2 linked regions of the Labilibaculum sp. DW002 genome follow. The protein of the gene in region 1 interacts with the protein of each later gene in a pairwise test. Links are inferred from orthologs where the notes say so. Each region holds a gene or a part of one and is shown in the gene's direction. Other genes may lie near its edges.

Region 1 (15,498 bases):
ATCGAGCAATATTTTTTATTGGGATTGTCTTTTTTATGAGTGCTTGTTTTGAAAACAAAGAATTGGTCAATGATAAAGATATATCTGTAGCTTTAGAAGCTTTTGTTGTAAATCAAATTGATGATAGTACGAATTACAAGACATTTTTCATTTTAGATCAGTTTGCTGGATATTTACCTAATGAATTAATTAAAGCAGATTTATTAATGATTGATTCTGTTTTAGATGTTGAGACAGTCGATTACATGATTCATCAATATGATTATCAAAAGTCAAATCTAATTGGGAAATATATTCCTAAAAAGTATTTAGATCAGATTACGAATCGTTTAATATATCGTGAAGGTGTAGTTTGTTTTCTAATATCACCACCAATGTTTACAAGAAATAAAAAACATTTCGTGATCAATGCAACCTGTTATTTTTTAGTGAAAGGAGAAAGAGTTTGGGATACACTTTATTTCTTTTTAACGAAAAAAGATGAAAAATGGATACTAGAAGGTTTGATAAAAAGTAGTAAGAATAATTTATAATCAGAACGTAGACATACGTATAGTATCATCAATATCAGTTAGGTGAAAATATATTATGGAAGAAAAATCTGAAGTTTATTAAACTTGTTCCAATTCTTCATGACTTCTCAATACAATCGTAAATGTTGATCCTTTGCCTGATTCACTTTTAATTAATAACTCACCTTCTAATATGTCTAAATAATCAAGAACAGTAGGAAGCCCTAATCCAGTTGTTTTTTGTCCGGATAGCCCTTCTATTCGTATAGGATTTTTTTGATAGATACTTTCAATAATTTCTTTTGACATACCAATACCTTGATCCTTTACCTCAATATAAAATTTATTCTCCTTAGTATAGGATCGGATCCACACGCAACCTCCCTTATTACTATATTTTATTGCATTTTGAATAATGTTGCGAAATATAAACTTGCAAATGTTTAAATCACTATTGATTTTCAATTCAGAAGAATCGTCAATTTCAAAAGATACGTTGCTTAGGTTAATTTTAAATGTTTTGGATATTTCTTGTAAAACCTCATTAATATCAAATTGCGAATAGTCTAGCTCTGGGCCACCTTTTATTTGATTGGTACCCCAATAAAATAAATCTTCTAGTAAAGTACTTGTTCTCGTAACTACATGAAATATGTCTCTATTGAATTCATTTTTTTCTTCTTCGCTTATTTCAATTTCTTCATTATTTATAAAGCTAGAAAGGTTTAAAATTACGCCAATAGAGCCTCTTAGGTCATGTGCAAGAATGGAGAAAAATTTGTCTTTGTTTTGTATTACTTTTTCAAGTTCTTGATTTGTTTCATTTAATTTTGATGTTTTTTCAAGGACTAAATTTTGTAGTACAATGGCTCTTTTTTGTTTGATTTTTAACCAAATTATTAAACTTAGCACGACTAAAATCAATATGATTATACTGATAAGGCTAATTTTTATAAGTAAGCTTAAATCTTTTGGTTCATTTAAGATTATGCTATTTTCGGGTAATTGATTTATAGAGATATCAAATTTAATCAATTCATTATGATCAAAAACATAGGTGCTAGGTAAATAGTTGAATTGCGGTATGTCGTTGGTGAATGATTCTTGCATTAATTTTAATGCAAGGGTTGCTGCTCTACTGCCTTGTTCGTATCCTCTTGTAATTTTACCCCCAAATAAACCTTTATTTAGGTAAAAATCCCAAGAACCGAATATTGGAACATGTGCTACTTCTTTAATTTGTGTTATTCCTTTTTGGTAGGATATGAAGTTTCCGTTCTTATCTCTGTTAACAACAAGTAGGTAAATTACATAGCTATCATCCAAATTTCGTATGGTTTGTTGCAAACTCTCCATTGTGAATTCTGAAATAGATTCAAAATTAACATCTTCAAATTCTTCAATAATTTCGTCTAACTCTCTTTGAATAGCTTTTCCAGTAATCGTGTTATCATTGATAATGAAAATATTTTTTCTTTCTGGAAATATTTTTTTTATTGAAGATAGTGTACCATGATGGTCAGCTTTTTCTCCATAGCCAAAAAAGTTGGGATAGTCCTTTAGTATATTTCGATCAAGATCATTTACGCCACAATAAATAACAGGAATGTCTGGATAGAATTTGCTTCCATGATCTTTCATAAAAGTAAAAGCAGCATTGTCGCTGGTAATAATTGCTTGAAAAGGAATTTGTTTGGCTTTTACTTTGTAGATGTTTTGCAAAGCGGTAAAATACTCTTCATTATAATTCCGCTTAGTGTCTAGATATTCAAAAATGAGATTAATATCTGGTCGGTCTTTAAAAACGGCGCGTATTCCACTAGTAATGCTGTCAGTCCATGCCAGTCCCTGGTGATAGCTATGAAGTACTAAAACATTTTGCTCTGAATTATTTTGTTCTTGAGCAAATAATTTAGTTGAAAAGGTATTGTTTGGAATGGATAAAATAAAATAAACGAAGAGTAAATATGATAATTTTGGCATATTGTCATGTTTAGATTAAATGAATTGCTTTCGTACTACTACGAAAGAGTTTTTGAATTTGTTTTAGTACTTAAGTATTTAGATCACTTCCATTTAAGCCTAACTCACTAGCAATCTTCTGCATTCCTTTAATGCAATCATGAATTAAGTCTTCAAGTTCGATATCTAGCATATCAGCTCCACGCGCAATAACAGTTCGGTCAACTCCAGCTGCAAAACGTTTGTTTTTCCAGTTTCTTTTTACCGATTTAACTTTAACATCCATAACCGATTTAGAAGGACGAATTAAAGCTGTAGTAGTAACCAATCCAGTTAATTCATCAACAGCATAAAGTGTTTTTTCTAATAGGCTTTTTGGTTCAACTTCTGTGCAGGTTAGCCATGCATGACTTTGAATGGCTCTAATGTACTCTTCTGGCCAATTTTCCTGCTCCAGAATTTCTCTTGTTTTATTGCAATGATCCTCTGGAAATTGATCCCAATCTAAATCATGTACAAGGCCAATTACGCCCCACTTTTCTTCATCTTCATTGTACTTCTTAGCATAGTATCGCATAACCGCTTCAACCGCTAGTCCATGTTTTCTTAAGCTTTCAGACTTGGTGTATTTTTTCAGTAAAGTGAATGCTTCTTCGCGTGTTGGTATATGTTTGTTAGTCATGAGCATCATGTTTTGTTACTTTTATTCTTGAAACTGCTTTTTATGATCTTTAAGATAGTTTTTCAATCTATGAGACTCAAATTCTAATTGCTATTCTTTTTTAAACTAATTTAATATAGTAGATTTAAGACTTGAAAGTCTTAAATTATATGAAATGAGTAATAAAAACACAAACAGACGAGGTTTTCTTCAGAAATTAGGGGTTGCAGTTGGTGCTGCTACTTTAATTGATAAGGAAGCTTTTGCGGATATTAATCCAAATCGTTTTTCATCGAAACAAGATCGACGTCAATTTTTGGAAAATTATAAGGTTTGGGTGAATGAATACATTGAGGTTGTAGAAAATGAGAAAATTAATAATGCTGATGTTAGTAACAAGCATAAAATAATGGAATTGTCAGCTCAGGCTGATGGTTGGCAAGAGCAAATTAAAGAATATTTGAAAGAGGATGATTTTAAGCAGGAGTACATTGCTCTTTCAAAACAATTTGCCGATGCGATAACGCCTGAATTGGAAGCTTAAAAACCTTTTTTATCTTTAATTATTACATTTCCTATGGAAATTATGGAGTGATGCTTAGCATCACTCTTTTTTTGTCTTGCAGTGTGCAGGCAATTTTTTAACTTTGAATTTCAATTTTTCTACTATTTATGAGTAAAACGAAAGCATGGATTCATGCCTTTAGATTAAGAACCCTTCCTTTAGCCCTTTCGAGTATTTTACTTGGAAGCTTTTTAGCAGCATCACATGATAAATTCAATTCATCTATATTTATATTGGCCATTACAACCACTCTTTTTTTGCAGATTCTATCGAATCTGGCAAATGATTTAGGTGATTCAATTTCTGGTGCTGACAATGAAAATCGAATTGGCCCTGAGCGGGCCGTTCAAAGTGGAGACATTAGTAAAAAGGAAATGAAGAACATGTTGTTTGTCTTTATTGTATTATCGCTGATAACAGGCTCATATCTAATTTATGAAGGTCTACAGCTAATTAGTCTGCAAGAAGGATTAATTCTTTTGGGTGTTGGAGTTTTAGCAATAGGCGCAGCTATAAATTATACAATAGGCAAGAACCCATATGGTTATATGGGCTTTGGCGATTTATTTGTTTTTATCTTTTTTGGATTGGTTGGTGTAATTGGATCTTATTTTCTGCACACAGGTAGTTTAAATTGGATAACAGTATTGCCAGCAATATCAATTGGCTTGCTAAGTGTCGGTGTATTAAATTTAAATAATATGCGTGATGTTGAAAATGATAGCAAAACAGGAAAAATAACCATTGTTGTCAAAATGGGAGCTGAAAAAGCTAAAATATACCATTTGACTTTAATATTTATTGCAATGCTTTCTGCATGTTTATATACTTTCTTTAAATGGGATTCGGCTCTACAGTTGTTGTTTTTGTTTAGTTTTCCATTCTTTATCAGAAATATTATTGTGGTAATCAAAAATGTCAATTCAAGAGAACTAGATCCAGAATTAAAAAAATTAGCCATTAGTACATTCTTATTTAGTTTGTGTTTTGGCCTTGGATTAATTCTAAAATTATTTTAACAAATGCTAAAAGCTGATTTTCATTATTATCCTTTAGATTTTAAACGTCCAAGTGGAACCTCTAGAGGGGTTTTAACAAAGAAAGATTCTTGGTTCATTCGAGTTTGGGATGATCAAAAACCTTCTGTTAAAGGAATTGGGGAGTGTTCTATCATTCAAGGTTTGAGTTCTGATGACAGGCCAGGATACGAAGATAAAATAAAAGAGGTTTGTGAAAATATTGATGATTTTTGGTACTATCTTGAGAATGGATTAAAGAATTGGCCTTCAATTTATTTTGGGTTAGAAACTGCCTTTCTGGATTTAAAATCGAATGGGAGTAAGCTGTTGTTTCCATCAGAATTTACGAAAGGACTTGCACAAATTTCCATTAATGGCCTTGTTTGGATGGGGGATTCAGTCTTTATGAAAGAGCAGATTCAACAAAAATTGGAAGATGGTTTTAATTGTTTAAAGCTTAAGATAGGAGCAATCAATTTTGATGATGAAATTAAGCTTTTAGAATCGATTAGAAAAGAATTTTCAGTTGATCAAATTGAATTAAGAGTAGATGCTAATGGAGCATTTTTACCTCAGAATTCGTTGGATAAATTAAAACAATTAGCACAATATGATTTACATTCAATCGAGCAACCAATAAAAGCTGGTCAATGGAACGAGATGGCTGAATTGTGCGTGAAAACCCCGCTACCAATTGCTTTAGATGAGGAGCTAATCGGAATTCATGAGATCGAAACGAAGCGTGAATTACTGGATACAATTAAGCCTCAGTATATTATTCTTAAGCCAAGTTTATTAGGTGGGATCAGAGGAAGTGAAGAATGGATTACTTTAGCAAATGAACGAAATATTCCTTGGTGGATAACTTCTGCTTTAGAATCGAATATCGGCCTGAATGCAATTGCCCAATGGACTTATACCTTAAGCAATTCAATGCCACAAGGACTCGGTACTGGGCAAATTTATACGAATAATATTGTATCTCCTTTGTATATGGAAAAAGGCTTGCTAGCTTTTAATAAGACTAATAAGTGGGAACTTAATTTCTGAAGTTATATGAAAGAGGAATTGACCATAAATGGGAAATATTTTGCAGGTGAGGCACTATACCATCATTGCGAGGAACGTGTAAACAATAGCTCCTTTCAATGGGAGAGAGATGTTTATGCTTTTATTTTAGAATGGTTCGATTCAAAAGATTCTGTTATTGCAAAAACGTCAGGTTCCACAGGTGTGCCCAAAGAAGTTACACTCTCTAAACAGAAGATGCTAAATTCAGCAAAGCTAACAGGCGATTTTTTTGGTTTTGAGAATGGGCAATCAGCACTTCTTTGTTTATCAGCAAACTATATTGCTGGTAAAATGATGATTGTTCGTGCCTTTTTGTGGCAACTAAACCTAATTTTAGTTGATCCAAATGGAAATCCTTTGGAAAGTATCAACACTAAAGTGGATTTTGCAGCTATGGTTCCACTTCAATTGGTTAATAGCCTAAAATCACCTAGTACATTAGGATTAATTAATAATTTGCTGATAGGAGGAGGAGCAGTTGATTTCAAACTAGAAAAGCAAATTCAGAATTTGACTACAAGATGTTTTTCTAGTTATGGAATGACTGAAACGGTTTCCCATGTGGCAATTAAACCTTTAAATGGACCAAATCAATCCAAATATTTTAAAGGTTTAGGCGATGTCACATTTTCTCTCGATGAGAGAAGTTGTTTGAAAATTAATGCACCTCAGGTTTTATCCTTACCAATTGTAACCAACGATGTTGTTGATTTAATTGATGATAAACAATTTACTTGGCTTGGGCGGTACGACAATGTTGTAAATTCAGGAGGTATCAAATTGTTCCCAGAAACAATTGAAGCAAAACTACAGAATGTGATTTCTGCGCCATTTTTTTTAGCTGGAGTACCAGATGAAAAGTTAGGTCAGAAGCTAGTCTTACTCGTAGAAAATCCAATAGCTGCAGAAAATGATAAATTGAAACTTCAAGTAAAAATAAAAGGCTTGCTCGATAAGTTCGAACAAGCCAGAGATATTTTTTTTATTAAGGAATTTATTAAAACTCCAAATGGGAAATTGAAAAGAGAGGCTACATTGTCTGTTTTAAACTTGAAAGGTAGCTAATTAACTTTTTTAAATCCATTGGGTTGTTCCAGTTAATATTATTTTTTCGATCATATTCCCGAATTTCTTTTTCCTGCTTTCCAAAATGGTTCGTAATTGTGCTTCTTATCGAACTAATCTTTTTAGGAAGCTGTCCTTTATTTTTCAGTAAATAATAAGTTTTACTTTCAGGGGCAATTGTTTTATTTTTTGGAATGTAATATTTTGCATAAATAGTTTGATCTCCTCCATGTAGCTTTAGTAAATAGCCTTTAGCAGTATCTTTTTTAACAAGATATTTTTGATATTCGTAACAAGTTCCATCAATGCTGATTTCTTTTATTGCTTGAGGAAAGTTAATAATGCTATGCTGTGCACCAACTCTACATTCAATTTCATCTTTTTTAATATTATAGCGAAATTTAAGAGCGTTTAATTCAAGGTTCTCATTCGTGGTTAATTTTCCTTTTTGAAATAATTCATTCTGATATATTTCATTTTCTGATACATTATCTTCAGTGATAACTTTGTATTGCATTATGCCCCAGTTAGGGTAATTATTTATTTCCGATTTGGCTTGAGTATAACCGAATTGAAAAATGAAAATACAAGAAAGTAAAAGGAGTAGATGTTTATTCATAAAATTAAATTTTGGTTGAGTAGTCAATACAAATATAGAACTATTTATTGATAGGAATATTCTTATTGTTAAGTAGTTGGGGAGGTTTGATAAAATAGATGGTGAACCTTGTGAAAATGCAGAATAATCGTGTGAATTGATTAAAATAAAAGGTGGGAAACAAAAATGCCAGAAATTATCTGGCATTTTTGTTTAGTGATTTTTAAGCCTATGTTTAAAGGCTTTTTTAAATTTATCTTGCTTAGGTTTTATAACCATTGAACAGTATGGCTGGTTAGAATTACTGTTGAAATAGTCCTGATGATAATTTTCAGCTTTGTAGAATTTAGATTTAATGGAAATTTCAGTGATGATTGGATTGTCCCATGCACCACTTTCATTTAATTTTGCTTTTATTGATTCAGATATATTCTTTTGTTCTTCTGAATGATAAAAGATTGCAGATCTATACTGTGTTCCAACATCAGCCCCTTGTCTATTTAGAGTTGTAGGATCGTGCACTTGCCAAAATATTTCAAGAAGTTCTTCAAAGCTTATTATGCGAGGATTAAATTTAATTTGACAAACTTCGGCATGTCCTGTTTGACCTGTACAAACCTCCTTATATGTTGTCTCCCCATTGCCTCCCATATAGCCCGAAACTACACTCTCAACTCCTTTTAGTTCTTGGAAAATTGCTTCTACACACCAAAAACAACCAGCTCCAAATGTAGCTAGTTCATATTTATCTTCTTTATTCTTTTCGCTCATAGTGTTATTTGCATTAACAAAGCCAGAAAGGAGTATACAATATAATAATATCATCTTTTTCATATTTTCTGGATTTAAATTTTATTTAAAATGATTCTAAATATAATTATAGTAGTTCTGGTTTCAAAATATAAAGACCTATTTGTCCGATTTTTTGGGTTTTAATTTCTTCTTATATTTGAAGTATGAGTGGATCAAGAAAAGTGACGGGAATTATTTTATCTGGTGGTAAAAGCTCAAGAATGGGAACTGAAAAAGGATTAGTTGAGCACAAAGGAAAAAGACTAATTGAATATCCTATTGAAGCTTTACAAGCAATTTGTGATCAGCTTGTGATAAGTTCAAATAAGGATTGTTATTCCTATTTAAATATTCCAGTTGTAGCTGATGAAATAAAAGATTGTGGACCAATAGGTGGAATCTATTCATGTATGAAGGCTATCAAATCTGATTTTTATGCTGTCATTTCTTGTGATGTTCCTAATGTTCCAGAACAATTATTTTTAGATATGCTTTCAAATATCATGGATGCTAATTTTATATGTCCTATAGATGATACAGATAGAAGACAACCACTAATCTCTATTTTTAACTCATCTTGTTTACCGATAATTGAAAAGGAACTGTTATCAGGTAATTATAAAATGATGGAATTACTAGATTTACTTAATGGTAAGTCGTTTATAATTGCGCATGAACTGGCATATTATAGCTCTAAATTATTTTTAAATGCTAATTCTCCGAAGGATATTAACGCACTCTAATTTTTAAAAAAAGCATTAAAGAATTTGATCTGTAAAGTAAAGGAGTTTCTTTTTAGTGAGAATATTCTCAATTCCCTTAATTGTAGAGTGTTGTGACTTGGCAATTGGTCTAAATGTTGAAAAAATACAACAAATGTAATTTAGTAAAAATCTAAATAGTTATATGTTTGTTTGTTTCAGTGTCTTCGGGGCTTTTCCTTTTTTAAGAACAATTATAAAGAAGCAATTTATGCTCTAGAGCATGTTTTTCAATTCATCTTTTTATATATGTTTACATCCATAAATCTAAGTTTGTAGATATGTTGTTGTGTACAAGTTTAAAGTTTTCACAACATGAATAGCAGAAGACAATTTTTAAAAATTAGTTCTTTAAGCGCTGCTGGATTAATATTTGGAGGAGGCCTGCTAGATGCTTTCGCCGAAAATCTTGTGAAAAAAAATCCCTCTCATTTTAAAGGGCCATTCGATTTTGTGCGTACACCAACCTACTGTGAAGTCTGTTTTTGGAAGTGTGCAGGATGGGTGTATAAAGATGAGAATGGTCGCATAAAGAAAATCATTGGAAACAATGATGATCCTAATTGTAATGGACGTTTTTGCCCTCGAGGTACCGGCGGTGTTGGTATGTATAATGATGAGGATAGACTAAAAACACCTTTGATTAGAACAGAGGAAAGAGGCGAGCAGACCTTTCGTGAAGCTAGCTGGGATGAAGCCTTCGACTATATAGCTGCAAAACTGCAGAAAGTCAAAAAGGAGCATGGTCCGGAATCATTAGCTCTGTTTTCGCACGGATCCGGAGGGAAATATTTTGGTAAAGTATTAAAGGGATTAGGTTCTAATAACATAGCAGCTCCGTCTTATGCTCAGTGTAGAGGACCTCGTGAGGTTGCTTTTCTTGCAACTTATGGACAAGGGATTAATTCACCTGAGAATACCGATATTCGGGATACGAAATGCTTGGTATTAATAGGTTCTCACTTAGGTGAAAACATGCACAATGGTCAGGTTCAGGAGATGTCTGATGCCATTGATAAAGGTGCGACGATTATTACTGTAGATCCCCGTTTTTCGACGGTGGCAAGTAAATCAAAATTTTGGTTGCCAATTAAGCCATCTACTGATATGGCTTTACTTTTAACTTGGATGAACGTCATCATTAACGAAGAACTTTACGATAAAAAATACGTAGAGAAATACTGTTATGGTTTTGACCAATTAAAAGAACACGTTCAGCAATATACGCCTGAGTGGGCTTATGGTGTAACAACACTTAAGCCGCAACAAATTAGAGAAACAGCACGTGCTATGGCTGATGCTGCTCCTGCTGTTATTGTGCATCCGGGGCGACATGTAACCTGGTACGGTGATGATACCCAAAGATTGAGAGCTGTAGCTATTCTTAATGCCTTATTAGGTAGTTGGGGAAGAAGAGGTGGATACTATAATCCGGAAAAAGCTTCTGTACCTCATTTTAAACTTCCAGACTTTCCAAAACCAAGTAAAAATTGGAGAGATGCGATGGGAGGGAAGTATGAATTGGCAGATTTAGCCTTGGCATCTGGTGTTTGTGATGCATCTATACCTAGTCCGGAAATGAGTTGTGCTATTAAAGCTTGGATTGTTAACGGAACTAATTTAATTAACACTTTACCCAATCAAGCTAATACACTTAAGGCAATTCAGGAACTTGATTTAATAGCTGTGGTTGATACCATGCCAATGGAAATAACTGGTTATGCTGATGTGGTTTTACCTGAATGTACTTATCTAGAGCGTTACGATTCTTTAAGAGTATCACAAGGCAGAGAGCCAAGCATTGCACTTAGAATGCCAGCTGTAGACCCTAAATATAATACGAAGCCAGCCTATTGGATGGCTAGAGAAATAGCTAAAAGACTTGACTTATTAGATTATTTCCCATTTGAGAATCTTGAAGATGAAATTGATTGGGAACTTCAGCAGGTTGGTACTTCATTGGAGGAGATGCAACGAATTGGTGTTAAGCGAATCAAACGTGAGTATGACGATTTGTATTTTGAGAAAAATGAAGATATCGAATTCGATACCAATACAGGTAAGATTGAGCTTTATTCTACAGCACTTGCTGAAGAAGGATTTGAGCCAATACCAGTATTCGTTCAGCATCCTGAGCCTCAGGAAGGTTTCTACCGTTTGATATACGGACGTGCACCCATGCATACTTTTAGTCGTACAGCTAATAATCCGAATTTAACTGACTTGATGGATGAAAATACCCTTTGGGTGAATCCTAAAGTGGCTAAGGAGTGGGATTTGAAAAATGATCAATATGTTTATCTGGAAAATCAAGATGGCATTATTTCCGATTTCTCAATTAAGGTAAGAGTAACCGAGCGTATTCGTTTCGACTCAGTTTATATGGTTCATGGTTTTGGACATGCTGATAAGAGAATGAAACGTTGTTTCGGTAAGGGTATTAGTGATACTCAACTTATCTCTAATGTAATGATCGACCCAATTATGGGAGGAACAGGTATGAGAGGGAATTTTGTAACATTCAGATTTGATAATAAAAAGGAGGCCTAAACTATGAGATATGCAATGGCTATCGATACCAAAAAGTGTGTAGGCTGCAGCGACTGTGTAGTCGCTTGCCAAACGGAGAATGATGTGCCGATTGGTTACTGCCGCGACTGGGTTGTAGAGGTAATGGATGGAACCTACCCTCAGCTTGAAATGGAAATCCGTTCTGAGCGATGTAACCACTGTGAAAATTCACCTTGTGTGCGTTGTTGTCCAACAGGAGCCAGTCATTATGGCGAAGGTGGTATTGTACTTGTTACAGAAAATAAGTGTATAGGTTGTAGTGCTTGTATTACATCTTGTCCATATGATGCACGTTTTGTTCACCCTAAAGGATATGTAGATAAATGTACTTTCTGTTTGCACCGAGTGAAAAAAGGATTGCAGCCAGCTTGTGTTGCTGTTTGTCCTACAAAGTGTATGTATTTTGGCGATTTGGACGATCCCAGATCTGAAGTTTCAGAAATCTTGAAAAAGAGAAAGCATAAAACCTTAATTCCAGAGGCCGGTACAAAACCTCAATTGTATTTCCTAATCTGAAAAAACTAACAAAATGCGTGAAGAAATAATTGTTAGTGGTAGAAATAACCCGCTTATCGATCCCCAACTTCATATTTGGCATTGGGAGATTCCAACTTATTTATTTTTGGGAGGTTTAGCGGCTGGATTACTATTTTTTGCGGCTTTGTATTATCTAAGAGGCAAAGAAAGTGAATACAGCACAGCAGTTAAAATTGCACCTATGTTGGCTCCAATAGCATTAGTTCTCGGATTGATTGCTCTATTTTTAGATCTGCACCACAAGCTTTATTTTTGGAGACTCTACACAACTATTAAGTTGGAATCGCCAATGTCGTGGGGTGCATGGACTTTAATGTTAGTGACACCATTATCAATGCTATGGTGTGCCCTGCATATTAAAGAATTATTCCCAAAGTGGGATTGGAAATTTGATATCATAAAAGATGTTCTGGCTTTCTTCGAAAAGCAAAAGATCGTTTTGGCTTGGATCATGTTAATTTCATCTGCTATACTTGGTATATATACCGGAATTCTATTTTCAGCCTTTAATGCACGTCCACTTTGGAACACGTCCATCTTAGGACCATTGTTTTTAGCTTCGGGATTATCAGCAGGTTCTGCTATCACCATCTGGTTATCGAAAAATCATGATGAGAGAAAACGTTTTGCTCAGTTAGATCTAATGATTATTGGAGTTGAGTTATTCTTAATTGTCCACATGTTCATGGGATTCTTAGCAAGTTCACAAGTTCAAATCGAAGCGGCTAATTTATTCTTAGGAGGCCCTTATACAGCTCCTTTCTGGATTTTTGTTGTTATTCTGGGAATGATTGTTCCGGCAATACTTGAGATTTTAGAACTGCGTAAATTTAAAATACCAGTTGTTATTCCAGTTGTTTTGGTTTTGTTCGGTAGCTTAATGTTACGATTCATTATCGCCTATGCTGGTCAGGCAAGTCGCTGGCTTTATTAAAATTATAATTAAGAATTTATAATCTTTTCTCAATTCAGATTGAGATAGTAAAATATAAATCATATGAACGAAGTAAAGAAAACTAAATATTGGAACCCATATATCGGTGGTATAATGCTGGGTTTGGTTCTTTTATCTGCCAATTTTATTTCTGGTAGAGGACTAGGTGCTAGTGGAGCTATTAAAAGTGCAGTGGTTACTACGGTAAATACCGTTATGCCATCTCACGCTGAAAACTCTGCTTTTTATTCAGAATATAATGAGTCACATCCTGGTAACCCGATGAAATCATGGTTGGTTTTTCAAGTTTTTGGTGTTTTAGTGGGTGGATTTTTATCAGGAACTTTTGCGAAAAGATTAAAGTTTAAGGTGGAACATTCACCTAAAATCTCTTCAAAAAGAAGATTGATTTTTGCTCTGTTAGGTGGTGCTTTATTTGGATTTGGTTCTCAGTTAGGACGAGGTTGTACTTCAGGTTCTGCACTTAGCGGAATGGCCGTTTTATCCCTTGGTGGATTTATAACAATGGCCTGTATTTTCGGAACAGCATTTGCCTTGGCATATTTTTTTCGTAAAAACTGGATTTAATTATTAATGTAATAAAGAAATAAATTATGGGACCATTAGTAGTAAATGAATTTATTTCTCCGGACACGAACCTGTTCTTAGCCTTTTTAATAGGTATTGGTTTCGGATTCGTATTAGAATCAAGTGGCTTTTCATCCAGCAGAAAATTAGCTGGTATGTTTTACGGTTACGACACAACAGTATTAAAAGTCTTTTTTACGGCGGCTATTACAGCACTGGTAGGCATGTTATTTTTCAGCCTTTTTGGCTGGGTCGATCTAGATCTAATTTATATTAATCCAACATTCTTACATTCTGCTATTGTAGGAGGTGTAATTATGGGTGTTGGCTTTATTATGGGTGGCTTTTGCCCTGGAACAGCCTTTTGTGCTATCTCAATTGGTAAGCTTGATGCACTAGCATTTATTGGCGGACTTTTCTTGGGAATCGTTATTTTTACAGAAGGTTATCCTCTGTTCGAAGAGCTTTACAAAGCTGAGTTTATTGGTGCTCCAACTATGAATGAAATATTGGATATTCCAAGAGGAGTGTTCGCACTTGGATTGATACTGGTTGCATTCGGTATGTTTTGGGTTGGTGAATGGGCTGAAAAGAAATTTCCTAGGGAGGAGTATTAATTTTTGAAGAGAAATTTTGACTAAAAAGAGATTTTAAATTAACTTGATTTAAGGTCAGGTAACTTAAAAAACAATCATATGAAAATGAGATTGATATTAGCCTCAGTTTTAATTCCTTTAGGAATTATAATAGCTGCAGTACCAGAAAATACAACAAAAGCTTATAAGTTAACTGCTGAAGAGTTACTTGTAGAAGCGCAGGAGGGGGCTCAGTTTATGAGTACTGACGAAATTGCTGATGCTTTGGTTCAGAAAGATCCATCTTTTCGATTGATTGATGTACGTGCTCAAGATGAGTATGAAAAATTCCATTTACCAAATGCAATCAATATCCCATTAACAGATATTTTATCAGACGAATGGGCCGACTATCTGGATCAAGATGTAAAAATGAATATATTCTATTCTAACGGGAATCTAAAATCTAACGAAGCATGGATGATTACGCGTCAGTTAGGGTTTGAGAACAATTACGTGATGCAGGGTGGTTTAAATTATTGGGCAGAAACAATTATGAACCCAACGGCCCCGGCATCTACGAGTCCTGATGATGAGATTGCCAAGTACGATTTTCGTAAAGGTGCGAGTATGGCATTAGGTGGTGGTAGTGCAGTCATTTCGAATGCAAAAGCCAGTACTACAGTAAAACCAAAAATCAAGAAAAGAAAAAAGAAGAAAAAAGTAGCTGGGGGATGTTAAATTTTGCATTCCAATATAAAAAGCCTTTTCGATTAATTTCGGAGAGGCTTTTTTGTTTCTATATCATTTGAAAAACAGGAAAATGAATAGACATTTATCGATGCAGTAATTGGATAATATCAGTTGTGTTATTGATTTAATTCTAGATTTAGAACTGTCTTATTTACAATGGGTTAAAATAGTGTTTCTATCATAAAAACGACTTTGGTAAACACCTAATATTTAGATAGTTTGAGATGTGATAGGATTGATATCTAGATATATGATATAAAACATGTATGGATAATTATAGAGTTTGTATTTTGTTCATGAATCCTAATGGAAAACCTAAATTAAAATAGAATATGAAAACGACTACTAAAATTATTTTTTCAGCCTTATTTGTACTAGCTGGAATTTTTTCGACTCAACCTGTTAAGGCAACGGATGGGTATTTTGGAGTGGGATATGGCGCTCAAAATAAAGGTTTAGCTGGAGCAGGTATTGCTTGGTACAAAAACTCGTTAATTAACGGTAATCCTGCAGGTCATGTATTTCTTGGAAAAC
Region 2 (15,430 bases), on another replicon or contig:
GTAAATCCTTGCTCCATAGCCATTTTAACAGCTTCTACAAATGATTTACCATTGTTAAACTCATTCATTATAAAATTAAGACTACCTGAAACAACAGCCTGTATACCAACCACTTGATCTCCTGTGTTTATCAAGCTATTAATGGTACTAATTACTGGCAATCCTGCACCTACATTACTTTCGAACATGAATTCAACATTGTGCTTTCTTGCTGCAGCCTTAATTCTTAAATAGTTCTCAAAATCGGAAGATGCAGCAATTTTATTACAAGCTACAATAGAAACCGTTGAATTTAAGACTTGCTGATAAACTTTACTCACCTGTTCGCTAGCTGTAATATCGATAAATACAGAGTTACGTAGATTGGCTTGATCCATTCTTTTTACAAACTCCTGCAAATTGGCAGTTTCCGATTCATGCTCTAACTTTTGCTGCCAATCTTGAAGCATATTTTCATCATCCGCAAAATACATTTTACGACTGTTGGTAACTGCACGCACAACTAATTGTAATCCTTTCTCTTCTATTAAATAGTTGTACTGATGATCGATAAACTCCAATAATTTTTTCCCAACATTACCTACTCCAGCAATGTATAAATTGATTTTCTTATGTGTTGAAATGAAAAATTTCTCATGTATAACATTTAAGGCTTTCTTCACATCCGTAGTACGCACCATGAAAGTGATGTTTAGCTCATTTCCACCTTGCGCCGTTGCACGAATATTTAAACCATTTTTACCTAGTATACCAAAGAGTTTTCCTGCAATGCCAGGTGTGTAGCCCATATCTTCACCAACAACGGCAATTATTGACAAGTTTTCCTCTACCAATGGTTCATTTACCAAATTCATTCCAATTTCCATTTCGAATTCAGAACGAACAGCTTCTATCGCTAAATCTTTATCATCTTCATGAATACCAACACTCATACTGTGTTCCGAAGATGATTGCGTAATAAGGCTGACATTAATTTTCTGGTTAGCTAAGCAAGCAAATAGTCGTGCAGCAAAACCACTTATTCCAACCATACCACTACCCGACAAGGTAAATAGGTTAACGTGATTTACAGAAGACAATCCTCTTACAATGGATCGCTCACTTTTAGGGTTCGTAGTTATTAAGGTTCCATTGTCATCAGGTGCAAATGTGTTCTTTATTCGAACGTTTATCTTATTTTGCAATACCGGAGTTAATGAAGGCGGGTACATGACTTTGGCTCCAAAGTGAGATAATTCCATGGCTTCCTGAAACGACATCTGTTCAATTGGAATCGCTTGCGAAACCAGTCGTGGATCGGCAGTGTACATACCACTTACATCTGTCCATATTTCCAATTGTTTGGCATTTAGTGCAGCGGCTAATATCGAGGCAGTATAATCAGACCCACCACGCCCTAATAAAGTTAACTCTCCTTTTTTGCCTGAAGCAATAAAGCCAGGGAAAACTGCAACTTGAAAATCTTCCTCTTTTATTGATTTTAGATTCTCGTTGGTTTCTTTACTATTTAAGAATACACCCTTCCCATTCTGAGTTTTAATGTATTTTCTAGAATCGAAACACTTTGCCTTCATGCCAGACTCAATAAGATAAGCTGAAAAAATTAGCGATGACAAGACTTCTCCTGTTCCCATCACGGCATTTTTTATCTTCTCGGATATCTCCTCAAGCAGATACACACCCTGAAGTAGCTCCTCTAGCTCATCAAACTTTTTCGAGACCTTTGTTTTTATTTCATCAGGAACATTTAATTCATTCGTTACCTGATCGTGTCTTTCCCTTAATTTTAAGAGAGCAATTTCATACTCTTTGTTCCGCTGACTTGCAAGATTAATGCACCTTTCCAACTCATCGGTAACCCCACCAAATGCTGAAACAACTACAACTTGCTTACAGTTGGCATAATCCCTCTTAATAATTTCCTGAACACGCTTACAATTCCCTGCATTAGAAACTGAGCTTCCTCCAAATTTTAAAACCTTCATTTTTAATTTCCTTTAAATAGCCTTCTCTCCCTACAAATGTCGAGTCAGCTATCGATTGATATAATTTTGGTTAAAAGATATCTTGATGCAAAATGATAAAATACAATTAAGTATCTATCTAATATTTTTGCACATGGTACAAAATACCTTACTGATTTTTGAGTAATCAACTACTCACCTATGGCGATATGTAATAATTTAACCCCCTAAAGGGTTGTTGTGGTAGTTGCGATAATGGTAGAAATAGTACAAATAAAATTTTCAGACATAGACATTCGCATGTTGGTATTCAACATGTTCATTTCGGTTGCTATGTTATTTATTTGTTTCAAAAAATCTATTCTCCATCTTTAAGTAGATCAAATATATGGTTTTTTTCTTAATAGCACTAGCAAGGAGGGATTCTTTTCTTTTTTTTCAGTTTTTTTTTCTTTTGCCCTCCATCAGAATAGCAAGATCAAAAATAACGTCTACTTTTTTCAATACAACACCCTTCTTTTCACATCAATTCTCTTTCATTTTACAACATTACGCAAACTCACTAAACCCTCTACATAAGCAGTTTAATAAAAATTAATTAGATTTAGTCCAAATAAATATTGTATCTTAAGTCATTATTCACCAAAACCTTATTAACATGAAAAAACGAATAATTGGTTTAGCAATTGCATTATTTTTCAGTTTTACAATTGTTGCTCAAACCAATGAGGAAAAAGAGCAAACAGTAGTTGAGAGTGTTTACATGTTACCAAAAAAAGGAATGAACCAAGAATTTGAAAAAGCAATTAAAGCTCACAATGATAAATTCCATCAAAAAGGTGACCACGTAGCAGGCTTACGAAGAGTTGATTATGGCGACAGAGCTGGATGGTATGTATGGATTATGGGACCAACAACCTATTCCGCGCTAGACTCGAGACCAATGGAAGAAGGAGGACATCAAGATGATTGGAAAAAAAATGTTGATCCTCTTGTTGAAAAATATGGTTCCGTCTCACTTTGGAATTACAATGAAAAATTGTCTTTTGGAAAAGATATCCTTGTAAAATCAAAATATTATGAAGCTTGGGCAATTCACCTTAAAAAGGGGCAATATTATCGTTTTAAATCCATTGCTACAAAGCTTATGAAGACTTCTGAAAAACTGGGTTTTGCATTCTTAGTTTTCAATAATCCTCTTCACACTACTAAAAGTGCTGATGTTGGAATGGTATGGAACTTTGACAATTATGCTGATTGGTCAAAAGACCAAGGTTATAAAAAGGCATTTGAAGAAATTTATGGAGAAGGATCGTGGCAAAACATGTACGATGAATGGATGGATGTTATAGAAGACTATGACGCAGAACTACGTACAATAATAAAATAAGATATATTCTTAAAGCAGTCAATTAAATGAATTAATTGGCTGTTTTTTTATGCAAAAAAAAAACGTCATTTCTCTTTGTAAACTTAATTTGAGTTTTGAATATTTGCATAGAATAAACCTAAAGAAATAGATATGTATAAAGGAGTTGTTTTTGATCTGGATGGCACATTAGCTAATTCAATAGAAGATATTGCTGATTCAATGAATAAGGTATTGCAAGAAAAAAACTTGGACACACATGATTATATTACCTACAAAACATTTGTTGGTCGAGGCATAAAAAGCTTGGTAGAAAATGCACTTCCTAAATCACATCGCGATGCATCATTTATAGAAGAATGTTTTCAAAGAATGATGGAAGTTTACGATGATAATTGTATCGCAAAAACGGCTCTATACCCAGGCATTTCCGATTTACTTAACTCCTTGAGAGATCGCAATCTTAAAATTGCTATTTTCTCCAACAAAGCCAACGAACTAACACAAAAAGTTGTAAATGTATTACTTGCCAACTGGCAACTTGAAATGGTAATTGGTGCCGGAGGTGATATCCCACGTAAACCTGATCCAAAAGGTGCATTATTAATTAGTGAAAAAATGGGCATTGCACCTGAAGAATTAATGTATGTTGGTGATTCGGGAGTTGATATGGAAACGGCAAACAATTCAGGCATGCATGCCGTTGGTGTTCTATGGGGATTTCGAGATATGGAAGAACTTTTAGAAAACGGTGCTCAAACCATTATACATCATCCAATGGATCTAATCCAATCTCTTGATTAAAAGATTAAATTAATGCGTGTGCCCTTTCTCCTGAATCACGATACTCTCGTCATCGCACGAACCATTTAATTCAGGCTGAAGGGTTACATGATTTATCTCAAAATCATCATGTAAAATATGCTCTAATTGATGCAAAATCAAGTTGACCTCACTTAGCTTTAAATCCTGTTTAAAACTAATATGAGCTTCAAAGTTAATTTGTTTATCATCTAATTGCCAGACATGAACATGATGCATATTTTCTATTCCATCCAACTCTTGAATTTTCTCGTGAATATCATCTAAATTAATATGCAATGGAGTAAATTGCATTAAAATTCTGACACTCTCTTTTACCAGACCCCAACTAGAATAGATCAAATAAAGAGAAATACCAATAGATAGAACACCATCAACCCAGGAGACATCCCATAAATACATAGCCAATCCACCCAATACAACAGCTATCGATGAAATCATATCAGAAAGCAAATGCAAATAAGCAGAACGCATATTCATACTATCCTTCGCCTCTTTCTGAACCAAAAGAACACTTAAACCATTTAAAACAATTGATAAACCACCTAATATCATGACCATGCCGGATTGCACTTCAACAGGTTCTGAAAAACGAGAAATGGCTTCCTTTGTAAGAAAAAAAGCAATTACAATTAATGATATCGCATTAATCAAAGCAGCTAATATTTCGGCTCTTTTATACCCATATGTTTGGGCAGCTGTTTGATCTCTTTTTGAAAGTTTACTTGCAAACCATGATATTATAAGAGCCAGGACGTCACTAAAGTTATGCAATGCATCTGACATCAGTGCTAAACTACCAGAAATAAAACCACCAATAATCTGTGCCACAGTTATACCAACATTCAGTAATATTGCAATCCCTAAGTTCTTCCCTTTTAAATCTCCATGGTCGTGATGAGCATGGCCGTGACTATGATTCCCCATTTACTTTCATTTAATATCCTATATAAAGATAAGAATGTATTCTATTTTTTAATCAAACCAAATATAAATAAGACTATCTTATTTAATTACCAATAAACAATAACACAAACGTTTTCATCTAAAAAGTCAAAGTACACAGGCCTTTCCGAAAATAGCGCAAAACAATAACGATTTGGAAGATTATAGGATATCACAAATCCGCACACATACACATTTGTAGATTCATTAATATTAATATCTTTACCACTATTAAATAATCTCCGAGTTGTCAGTTACTTCACCAATAAAATAATTGGAAAGGATTGTAAACCGATAGGTAAACTTGGAAACGAGTTTGTCTCCCGCTGGGCATAGACCCAAAATTGGAAAGGAGTATTGTGATTTAGGTCTGAAGAATAGATTGTCTCGTTTATCCTGCCATGGTAAATTGCACGCTATTCTTTCTTAAAACATAAACCTCCAATTCAAGACATGAGTTGGAGGTTTTTATTTTTTAGAATGAATAATATCAGAAAAAACATATTACTAATTGCAGGAACTGGCAGAAATGTTGGTAAAACCCTGTTTGCATGCCAATTAATTAACAATTTGAAATGCAAAAGTAATCTCATTTGTATTAAAATATCACCTCATTTTCATAAAATAAGTGATAAATTAGAGCTTATTAAAGAAACCGCTGATTATGTGATTACAAAAGAATACAGCAAAAAAGGAAATAAAGATAGTAATCGATTATTCAGAGCTGGAAGCAAAGAGGTCTATTACGTTCAAGGAAAAGATGATACTCTTCCAGATATTCTTTCTTATTTTGAAAAGGTTATCCCCCCAGAAAACCCAATTATTTGTGAATCGGGAGGATTGCGGGACCTGATTGTACCAGGTCTATTTTTAATGATTGATAAAAAAAACAATAACCAAATAAAATCCAGAGCTATTAAGTACAAACAATTGGCTGACAAAAAGATTGAATTTAATGGTGAAAAATTCGATTTTGACAGTAATAAAATTGCTTTTACCGAAAATGGCTGGTTAATAAAAAACTAACAATATGATTACGTTTCACGAGGCATTGAAAACAGTTAAACATGCCACAACTAAATTAGACAGAGAGATTATTGACCTTTCGGATTGTTTGAATCGAGTATTGGCCGAAGATGTACTTTCTGATATGTCGCTACCTCCGTTTAATAAATCAGCTATGGATGGTTATGCCTGCAAACAGTCTGATTTAAGTGAAAATCTTGAAGTCCTAGAAGTTATTGCTGCTGGTTCGGCTCCAACTTTAAATATTGGAGAAAAGCAATGTTCCAGAATAATGACAGGTGCCATGGTTCCTGAAGGTGCAGATACTGTAATCATGATTGAGCACACGGAAGAAGTTGACGAAGGACACATTCGTTTTACGAAAGAAAAAACAAAATCGAATATTTGCCTTAAAGGGGAAGATATTTTAAAAAACGATGTGGTTTTAACAAAAGGAACACGACTAAAAGCACAACACATTTCGGTTTTAGCATCTGTTGGGTGCTCAAGTCCTGTTGTTTACCGCCAACCAAAAGTTGCAACTATCGCAACTGGGAGTGAATTGGTAGAGCCACAAGACAAACCAAATAAATCCCAAATCAGAAATGTCAACTCATGGCAACTACTGGCTCAATTAGAAAAAATTGGGATTACAGGCAATTATTATGGTATTGTGGCCGACTCAAAAGAAGCTACCAAAGAGGTCATATCCAAATGTATAGATGAGAATGATTTATTAATCATATCCGGTGGTGTTTCGGTTGGAGAATACGATTATATACCACAAATATTAAAGGAATTAGAATTCAACATTTGGTTTCACACACTAACTGTAAAACCAGGGAAGCATACTGTTTTTGCAACGCGTCAAGGCAAATATGTATTTGCTATGCCAGGCAATCCTGTATCCTCATTTGTTCAATTTGAACTATTAGGTAAAGCCTTGGTTTTCCGACTAATGGGACATGACTATCATCCGGCAATTGTTCGTTTACCAATATCGTGTGACTATAAACGAAAAAGAATTGACCGATTAGAATATATTCCAGTGCGATTGAATGCAAATAATCAGGTTATCCCGGTAGATTACCATGGTTCGGCACATATAAATGCTTTCACCCAAGCTGATGGGATAATGGCTATTCCCAGAGGGGTTGATGAATTTACAGAAGGAGAATTTGTACATGTTAGACAAATATAATAGAAACATAAGCTACCTCAGAATATCAGTTACAGACAGATGTAATCTTCGCTGCACGTATTGCATGCCCGAGGAAGGTATCGATCTGATGGCACATGAAGATGTTTTGAGTTTTGAGCAGATTGTCAGCTTTGTTGAAGAAGCTGTCAAAACTGGTATTACCAAGGTTCGTTTAACTGGTGGTGAACCCTTGGTCCGTAAAGGGATTGTTGATTTAGTAAAAATAATAGCTGAAATTTCAGGGATAGAAGAAATCGCAATGACTACCAATGGTATCTTACTCGATAAATTTGCCAAACAATTAGCCGAGGCTGGTTTGTGTAGAGTAAATATCAGTTTGGACACAATGAATCCTAAAAGGTATAAGGAATTAACCCGATTGGGTAATATTGAAGATGTTTTTAAAGGAATAAAGGCCGCGCAAGAAGCTGGCTTACATCCGGTAAAAATTAATTGTGTTCGTATGCCAAATGCTGACCTAGATGACCTAGAGCATTTGCACAAATATTGTAAACAAAATAATCTAGAGCTGCGTTTCATTAAACAAATGGATTTAGCCAGTGGTGAGTTTTCGATTGTAGAAGGTGGAAAAGGCGGCAACTGTGTTGAATGTAATCGGATTCGTTTAACGGCTAACGGAAAAGTTAAACCATGCCTTTTTAATGCTAGTGAATTTGACATTAACGAATTGGGCAATAAGAAAGCAATTGACAAATCGATTAACCACAAACCAAAAGCTGGAACCAAAAATAAGGATGGTAGCTTTTACGGTATTGGAGGGTAAGTAAAGTCATCAGAGGTCAGTGAACAATTATTAGTAAACAGTGATCAGTAAAATGGGAGAATTTAGTCATATAGATAAGGATGGGAAAGCCAACATGGTTGATGTAGGTGATAAAACGCCACAAATACGAGAAGCAAAAGCAACTGGTATCATTCAACTTGAACCAAGAACCATTGAATTAATAAAAGAAAATGCGCTTAAAAAAGGTGATGTATTAACCATCGCCGAAATAGCAGGAATTCAGGCTGCAAAAAAAACAAGCGACCTAATTCCTCTTTGCCATACACTTCAAATTACAAAAGCTGAAGTGAAATGTACAATTGTAGAAAATGGAGTTCAAGCCAACACTAGAGTTAAATGTATCGGTCAAACAGGTGTTGAAATGGAAGCATTAACAGCTGCCAGTGTTGCACTATTGACCGTTTACGATATGTGTAAGGCAGTTGATAAATCCATGACAATAGTAGGAATAACTCTATTGGAGAAAACCAAGATCGATATAAAATAAGAAAGCCGATAATTATGAGCGATAAAAAAGTAGCAGTACTGTCTGTAAATATATCTGAGAAAAAAGGCACCATAAAAAAACCTGTTAATTCTATCGAGTTAAACTCAAAAGGAGTAGCGAACGATGCTCATGCTGGTAATTGGCACCGTCAGGTTAGTTTATTGGCGCAAGAAAGTATAGATAAATTTTCCAAGCAAGCTAAGCGGAAAATCGAATTCGGGGAATTTGCAGAGAATATTACAACTGAAGGAATTATATTGCACAAGACGGCACCTCTTGACCAGTTTATCATGGGTGATATGGTACTTGAAGTGACTCAGATTGGTAAAAAATGCCACGGCGATAATTGTAGTATTTTTCGTGAAATTGGTAATTGTGTAATGCCAAAAGAAGGTATCTTTTGCCGTGTTCTTAAGGGTGGTGAATTAAAAGCGGGTAATCAACTGGAATATCAACCACGAATCATGAAAACGCTTATCATTACGCTTAGCGATCGTGCTAGCCGAGGAGAATATGCCGATAAGAGTGGACCATTACTTAAAAAGCTGGCTGAAGATTTCTTCAAATCAAAAAACCGCCACTTTGAAATTGAAACATTAATTATTCCTGACAACGAAGAACAATTAAAAACTATTCTCAAAAAAGCGCAAGCAGAAAACTATGATATGGTTTTCACAACAGGTGGAACAGGTATTGGTCCCAAAGATATTACTCCTGATGTGGTTAAACCCCTGCTTACAAAAGAAATTCCAGGTATAATGGAATTAATTCGCGTTAAGTATGGTATGGAAAAAGCAAATGCACTTGTTAGCCGTGGTATTGCCGGTGTAATGGGTAAAACATTGGTTTATACTTTACCTGGTAGTCCTAAAGCCGTGAACGAGTATTGTACTGAGATTTTCAAAACCATTGAACACTCACTTTACATGTTAAATGAGCTGGATTTACACGGATAATGAAAATTAATTGAACTGAAGTTCAAGGGCTTCCAAATTATTTACACCTTATTGCAAAATAATGTTTGGTCAGTAGTATTTTTTGCCATATATTTGCACCCGTTATCACAAGAGATAGCAGAGCAATTAAAGCTCAAAAACATATTGGAGAGATGGCAGAGTGGTCGAATGCGGTAGTCTTGAAAACTATTGTGCGGCAACGTACCGGGGGTTCGAATCCCTCTCTCTCCGCCACGCAGAAATGCAACAGAAAGAAAAGCCTTGTAAACTAACGTTTACAAGGCTTTCTTCATTTAGCTCCAGGCGATTTAAACACCAAAAAGTGCATTATAAGGGTGTTTTGAAAGGTGTAGATTATGAAGTTGAAAAACACTACACCGCACACAGGTGCTAACACACTGCTATACACCCCTTTGCTCCGCTCAAAAAAAAAAAAAAAAAAAAAAAAAAAAAAAAATGACTCACCTGCTAGTTTTAAAGCACTTTAAAACTTGTGGAAATGAGACAAACTATTTCTTTTTTGTTGCTTTACAGGATTAGCTTTTTCAGCTGTGAAAGCTCTGAGGCTTTCACCTTTTTATTTTTTAGCACCAATTTTCAATAGAGTCGCTGCTTATATGCATCAGTAAACGATTTAAACTGCAAGCCTTGTATATTTTCTGTAACATTCATTGTGTTCCGCGCCAACTCCTTTATTTCATTTAACTATTTTTGCAGAATACAAAATCTAAAGAAACTTGAAATTCGATCCATACACATTTGACTTGCCCATTACTGAGGTTATTGAAGAGGTAAAAGAACAATTATCGGAAACCAATACCTTACTTGTAAATGCGCCTCCTGGAGCCGGTAAAAGTACATTATTGCCGCTTGCTTTGCTCGAGGAAAACTGGTTGAACGGACAAAAAATCATCATGCTTGAACCTCGTCGTTTGGCTGCTCGTTCCATTGCTATGCGTTTGTCCGAATTACTTGGCGAAAAAGTTGGTGAACGTGTTGGATACAGAATTCGATTTGATAATTGCACCAGAGCAAACACTCAGCTGGAAGTAGTTACCGAGGGGATTTTAACAAGAATGCTGCAATCTGATAATGCCTTGGAAGGTGTTGGTTTGGTTATTTTTGATGAATTTCATGAACGCAGTCTATTTGCAGATGTAGCTTTGGCACTAGCGAGAGAGGCGCAGCAAGTTTTACGTCCTGATTTGCGCTTACTAATCATGTCTGCTACTTTAGACATGCCCAAATTGAAAAATATATTAAATGCTCCATCCATTGTGAGTGAAGGTCGACAATATCCTGTAGAAATTAAATATACAGGAGAAACCGATCCCTATCTATTAGCCGAATTAACAGCAAGTGTAGTTGGCAAAGCTGTAGATGAACAATCTGGAGATATTTTGGTCTTTCTTCCTGGTGAAGCAGAAATCAAATCATGTGAAGAAATCCTAAAGAGAAAACACAGCGGTATTTCTATTCATCCATTATATGGGCAGTTACCTGCAGGCAAACAATATGCGGCCATTATGCCTCATAAAGAAGGCAAACGTAAAATTATTTTGTCCACATCAATTGCCGAAACCAGTTTAACCATAGAGGGTATCACAAGTGTTGTGGATTGTGGTTTTGGCAGAACATTACAATTTAATCCGAATACAGGTTTATCAAAACTTGAAACAGTAGAGATTACATGCGATTCGGCTGATCAGAGAGCAGGGCGTGCTGGAAGACTTGCACCCGGTGTTTGTTATCGCATGTGGACAAAGGCTACTCATTTAAGATTAAAAGAACACCGCGTACCCGAAATAGAGCAAGCAGATTTGACTTCGTTGGTACTGGAAATGGCTAAATGGGGCGTGGATGATATTAACAGTCTGACTTGGTTAAGCCCTCCTCCAAAAGGAAGTATAGCGCAAGCACGAGAATTATTACATCAATTAGATGCTTTGAATAATGGTCAGATCACCAAGCATGGAAAAACCATTCATCAATTGCCATGTCATCCTCGTTTGGCTCATATGCTTCTAATGGCAAAAGAAGAAGGTTTATCGGCTCTAGCCTGCGATGTGGCAGCCATTCTTGAAGAACGCGATCCCTTAGGCAGAGAGGTTGGTATAGATATCAATCTTAGAATTGAAGCTTTAAGAAGATACCGAAGCGGAGATCTGAAAAATAAAAAGCTGATGCGAATTGCAAAAAGTGCAAAACAATACCAAAAGATGCTTAATATTCAGGAGGAAAATGGCACAGTAGATCCATTTGAAACGGGCTTAATTTTGGTTTTTGCCTATCCCGAACGAATTGCACATGCTACTCCGGGCAATAATGCTCAATTTAAATTGGCAAACGGGAAAATTGCCGCTGCTGGTCACCGAGATGATCTTGCACATGAGGAATGGCTCGCAATTGCTAATATGCATGCTCGCGATGGAGTTGGTAAAATCTTTTTGGCCTCTCCTCTAAATCCACAAGATTTGGTTCCGATGGTTAAATCTATTGAAACGGTAAGTTGGGATACTAAAAGAGGAGGTTTTCAGGCAAGTTGCGATTTAAAAATTGGAAGTATTATTCTGCAAACCAAACCGCTTCGCAATTTTAATCCTGAATTAAAAGTACAAGCCATATCAGATGCAATTACAAAAGAAGGTGCTTGGTTATTGGATTTTAATAAAGAAGTGGAACAATGGCAAAATCGTGTGAATAGTTTACAGATTTGGAATCCGGAACAAAATTGGCCAGATGTGAGCACCAAGAATTTACTGGAAACCAATTCGGAATGGCTGGCACCCTATTTAAGCAATATCAAAAAACCTGAGGATCTGAAAAAAATTGATCTGAAGACCGTTTTGCAACATCATATAGATTATAAGTTGCAATCAGAACTAGAACGATTAGCTCCCGATAAAATAAAGGTATCTAGCGGATCCAATATCAAATTGAATTACCAGCTAAACGGGCAAGCTCCCATTCTTTCGGTTCGTCTTCAAGAGGTATTTGGTTTGCTCGAAACGCCAAAAGTGAACAATGGAAAAATAAACATTCTGTTGCATCTTCTTTCTCCGGGCTTTAAACCGGTTCAAATCACGAATGATTTGGCAAGTTTTTGGGGCAATGCATATTTCGAAGTCCGTAAAGAATTAAAAGCACGCTATCCAAAACATCATTGGCCGGATAATCCTTTGGAAGCAGAAGCTTTGCGCGGGGTAAAAAGAAAGAATCAACAATAAAACTCATCTAATAAATACATTAGATATTGATGAAAGAAGTTATTTAAACGAAATCAGCAATAATAATTGTCCTTCAGTAGGATTGGTTTAATCCAATATAAAGGTCCCATAAATCAACCGATTTATGGGACCTTTATTTATACTATTAGAAGCGGAAACTTTCCTGCAAACAGTTTTTCTCTTAATGCAATCGCACCAACTATTTAATTAATTTACTTGGAGGATAACCAAACTGTTTTTTAAAGCATCTACTAAAATACAAAGGATCGTTAAAGCCAACCATGGTGGCAACTTCGGATACATTGTAACGCTTTCCTTTTAATAATTGAGCCGATTTTTTCAGGCGTATTGTTCGAATAAACTCATTCGGAGCCAAATCGGTTAATTCCTTAATTTTACGATACAATTTAGAGGAACTCATGCCCATTTTATCGCATAATAAACTTGCAGTAAGCTCTGGCTCACTTAGTTTTTCTTCGATGAATACAGTAAGTTTAGTCATAAACTCTTCATCAACAGGCGAATGAGTTAATACATTCACATCACTTTCTGCATCGACAGAAAATTTCCCCTTCAACTCTACTCTTGCTTTTACAATGTTATCGATCCTGGTTTTTAACAAAGACGGATCGAAAGGCTTCACTAAATAAGCATCAGCGCCAAGCTTATAACCTTTTATTTTATTTTCGTTATCGGATAATGCGGTTAATAAAACAACAGGAATATGACTGATTGTTTCATCACTTTTTAACTCTTCACAAAACTGAAATCCGTCCATCACTGGCATCATTACATCGGCAACACAAAGAATGGGTCTTACTTGACGACAAATTTTCAATCCTTCTTCTCCATTTTCAGCTTCATAAACCTTGAAGTAATCGGACAAATACTCAACAGCAAACTTTCTAAGTTCAACATTATCCTCTATAACTAGTATTTTCTCTTTTAGGTGAGTCGATTGAACTGTCTTCTTCGTCTCAATATGATTTAGATTAACTGGTTCTATTGGCTTTGATTCATAATCAAACACTTCAGAATCCTTGTAATATTCTCTCTCAATTGGAATTTCCAAACCGAACACACTTCCCTTATCTGGAATACTTTGCACATCAATTGTTGCTTTATGGAGCTTAACCAAAGAATTAACCAAGGATAATCCAATTCCAGAACCAGTATTGTCTTCCATACTATTCGCTGCCTGATAGAACCTCGAAAAAATCTTTTTCTGACTTTCTAAAGGAATGCCAATGCCATCATCACTAACCTCAATTACCAAACGTTTTGGCTTGAATTCTTTTATTCCAACATACAAATCAACATTACCATATTTAGGTGTAAACTTGATTGCATTAGACAGAAGATTGTATAAAATTTTATCGTATTTGTCCCGATCAATCCATCCCTTAATTGATTCTTCCTCTGAAACTAAATTGAAACTTATTTTTTTATCCTTAGCGAAGCTTTCAAATGAATGAAAAGTATTTCTTGTGTAAAGTAGGATATCGGTTTTCGAAACTTTTAACTGAAGTTCTCCTGTTTGTGCTTTTCTAAAATCTAACAACTGATTGACCAAATAAAGTAATCTGCTGGAATTTTGCAAAATCAAATTCACTCTACTTTTCTGATAATCGGTTCCCTCACCTTCTTCAATCAATTGTTTTGCAGGTCCTAGGATTAAAGATATAGGGGTTCTTAATTCATGAGATATATTTGTAAAAAAACGAAGTTTCTCATTGGTTAGATTTTCATCACGTTCTCGTTTTACCTTTTCGAGTAGTAGTTCCTGTTTTAAATCATATCTATTTTTTAATTGCTTACGAACAAGGTAAATTACAATCACAATTAATATAAAAAAAAGCATAAAAGCTTTATAGGTTAACCAAAAAGGTGGAAGAATATTAATTTGATAAGATGAGGTATCACTCCAGTACCCATTGCTATTTATTGTTCTAATTTTAAATAAATACTTATTGGGATATAGATTCGTGTATTGGACAGTTTTAGAACTGCTTGTCGCATCAATCCATTCTTTGTCGAACCCCTGAAGCATGTACTGAAATTTGTTTTGTATTTCATTTACATATGAACATGAACTAAAGCTTATCGAAAACATACGATTATCGTAATTAAGATCAACCTTTTTTGAATAATTTAAATCTTCTGTTAGAATAACCTGTCCATTGATGGTATCGCCAGGTAAAACCGGAGTATTTTTAACTCGAAAATCGCTAATTAAAGGAGCTGGAGAATAGTTGTTCTCTTTAAGAAGATATGGTTTAAATGAAATAAAACTATTTTCTCCGCCCAGACAAATCTGACTTTTATTGGAGAACAGGAAACCTCTTTTGTTGTAAATATTTGATCGAACACCATTATTTACCGAAAATACACGTAAATCTTTCTCTATCGGATTGTATTTTGCAATCTGGTTAAAATTCATGTTTAACCACATTTGACCTGTTGAGTCGACGGCCATATCGGTAATCCAAATATCCTTTAGCTCTTGTGGTTCACTAACAGTAACAAATTCATCGATTAAAGGATCGTAATAATTTAATCCATGACGAGTTGAAGCCCAAACCTTACCTTTAACATCAATAATAATATCTTTAATTTTATCATTGGAAAGACCTTGGTCACCATTCTCGT

Evidence for each region.
Region 2: the proteins of L3049_RS20030 (region 1) and L3049_RS05035 interact in binary tests that used the Escherichia coli proteins (3 or more experiments, as listed by UniProt). The link is inferred for Labilibaculum sp. DW002 from one-to-one orthologs.

What each region holds. Positions count from the first base shown.
Region 1 is NZ_JAKJSC010000009.1:91,478-106,975, reverse strand. The notes cover bases 7,287-10,198. They hold L3049_RS20030 (molybdenum cofactor guanylyltransferase), read left to right. Parts: upstream 7,287-8,409; coding sequence 8,410-8,988; downstream 8,989-10,198. Other genes in these bases: L3049_RS20025 (molybdopterin-containing oxidoreductase family protein), read left to right, coding at 9,322-10,198; msrA (peptide-methionine (S)-S-oxide reductase MsrA), read right to left, coding at 7,667-8,287; L3049_RS20040 (hypothetical protein), read right to left, coding at 7,287-7,474. Outside these bases: L3049_RS20075 (hypothetical protein), read left to right, coding at 1-533; L3049_RS20070 (sensor histidine kinase), read right to left, coding at 612-2,495; L3049_RS20065 (HD domain-containing protein), read right to left, coding at 2,566-3,156; L3049_RS20060 (twin-arginine translocation signal domain-containing protein), read left to right, coding at 3,311-3,679; L3049_RS20055 (1,4-dihydroxy-2-naphthoate polyprenyltransferase), read left to right, coding at 3,808-4,719; L3049_RS20050 (o-succinylbenzoate synthase), read left to right, coding at 4,723-5,769; L3049_RS20045 (AMP-binding protein), read left to right, coding at 5,776-6,855; more of L3049_RS20040, read right to left, coding at 6,821-7,286; more of L3049_RS20025, read left to right, coding at 10,199-11,556; L3049_RS20020 (4Fe-4S dicluster domain-containing protein), read left to right, coding at 11,560-12,093; nrfD (NrfD/PsrC family molybdoenzyme membrane anchor subunit), read left to right, coding at 12,107-13,048; L3049_RS20010 (YeeE/YedE thiosulfate transporter family protein), read left to right, coding at 13,112-13,636; L3049_RS20005 (YeeE/YedE thiosulfate transporter family protein), read left to right, coding at 13,663-14,253; L3049_RS20000 (rhodanese-like domain-containing protein), read left to right, coding at 14,332-14,952; L3049_RS19995 (OmpP1/FadL family transporter), read left to right, coding at 15,297-15,498. UniProt on the Escherichia coli protein: Transfers a GMP moiety from GTP to Mo-molybdopterin (Mo-MPT) cofactor (Moco or molybdenum cofactor) to form Mo-molybdopterin guanine dinucleotide (Mo-MGD) cofactor.
Region 2 is NZ_JAKJSC010000001.1:1,282,242-1,297,671, forward strand. The notes cover bases 5,375-8,218. They hold L3049_RS05035 (molybdopterin molybdotransferase MoeA), read left to right. Parts: upstream 5,375-6,130; coding sequence 6,131-7,306; downstream 7,307-8,218. Other genes in these bases: L3049_RS05030 (hypothetical protein), read left to right, coding at 5,581-6,126; L3049_RS05040 (GTP 3',8-cyclase MoaA), read left to right, coding at 7,290-8,090; moaC (cyclic pyranopterin monophosphate synthase MoaC), read left to right, coding at 8,143-8,218. Outside these bases: thrA (bifunctional aspartate kinase/homoserine dehydrogenase I), read right to left, coding at 1-1,985; L3049_RS05015 (hypothetical protein), read left to right, coding at 2,623-3,354; L3049_RS05020 (HAD family hydrolase), read left to right, coding at 3,487-4,137; L3049_RS05025 (cation diffusion facilitator family transporter), read right to left, coding at 4,147-5,082; more of moaC, read left to right, coding at 8,219-8,598; L3049_RS05050 (MOSC domain-containing protein), read left to right, coding at 8,613-9,554; ATP-dependent helicase HrpB, read left to right, coding at 10,292-12,781; L3049_RS05065 (hybrid sensor histidine kinase/response regulator transcription factor), read right to left, coding at 12,981-15,430. UniProt on the Escherichia coli protein: Catalyzes the insertion of molybdate into adenylated molybdopterin with the concomitant release of AMP.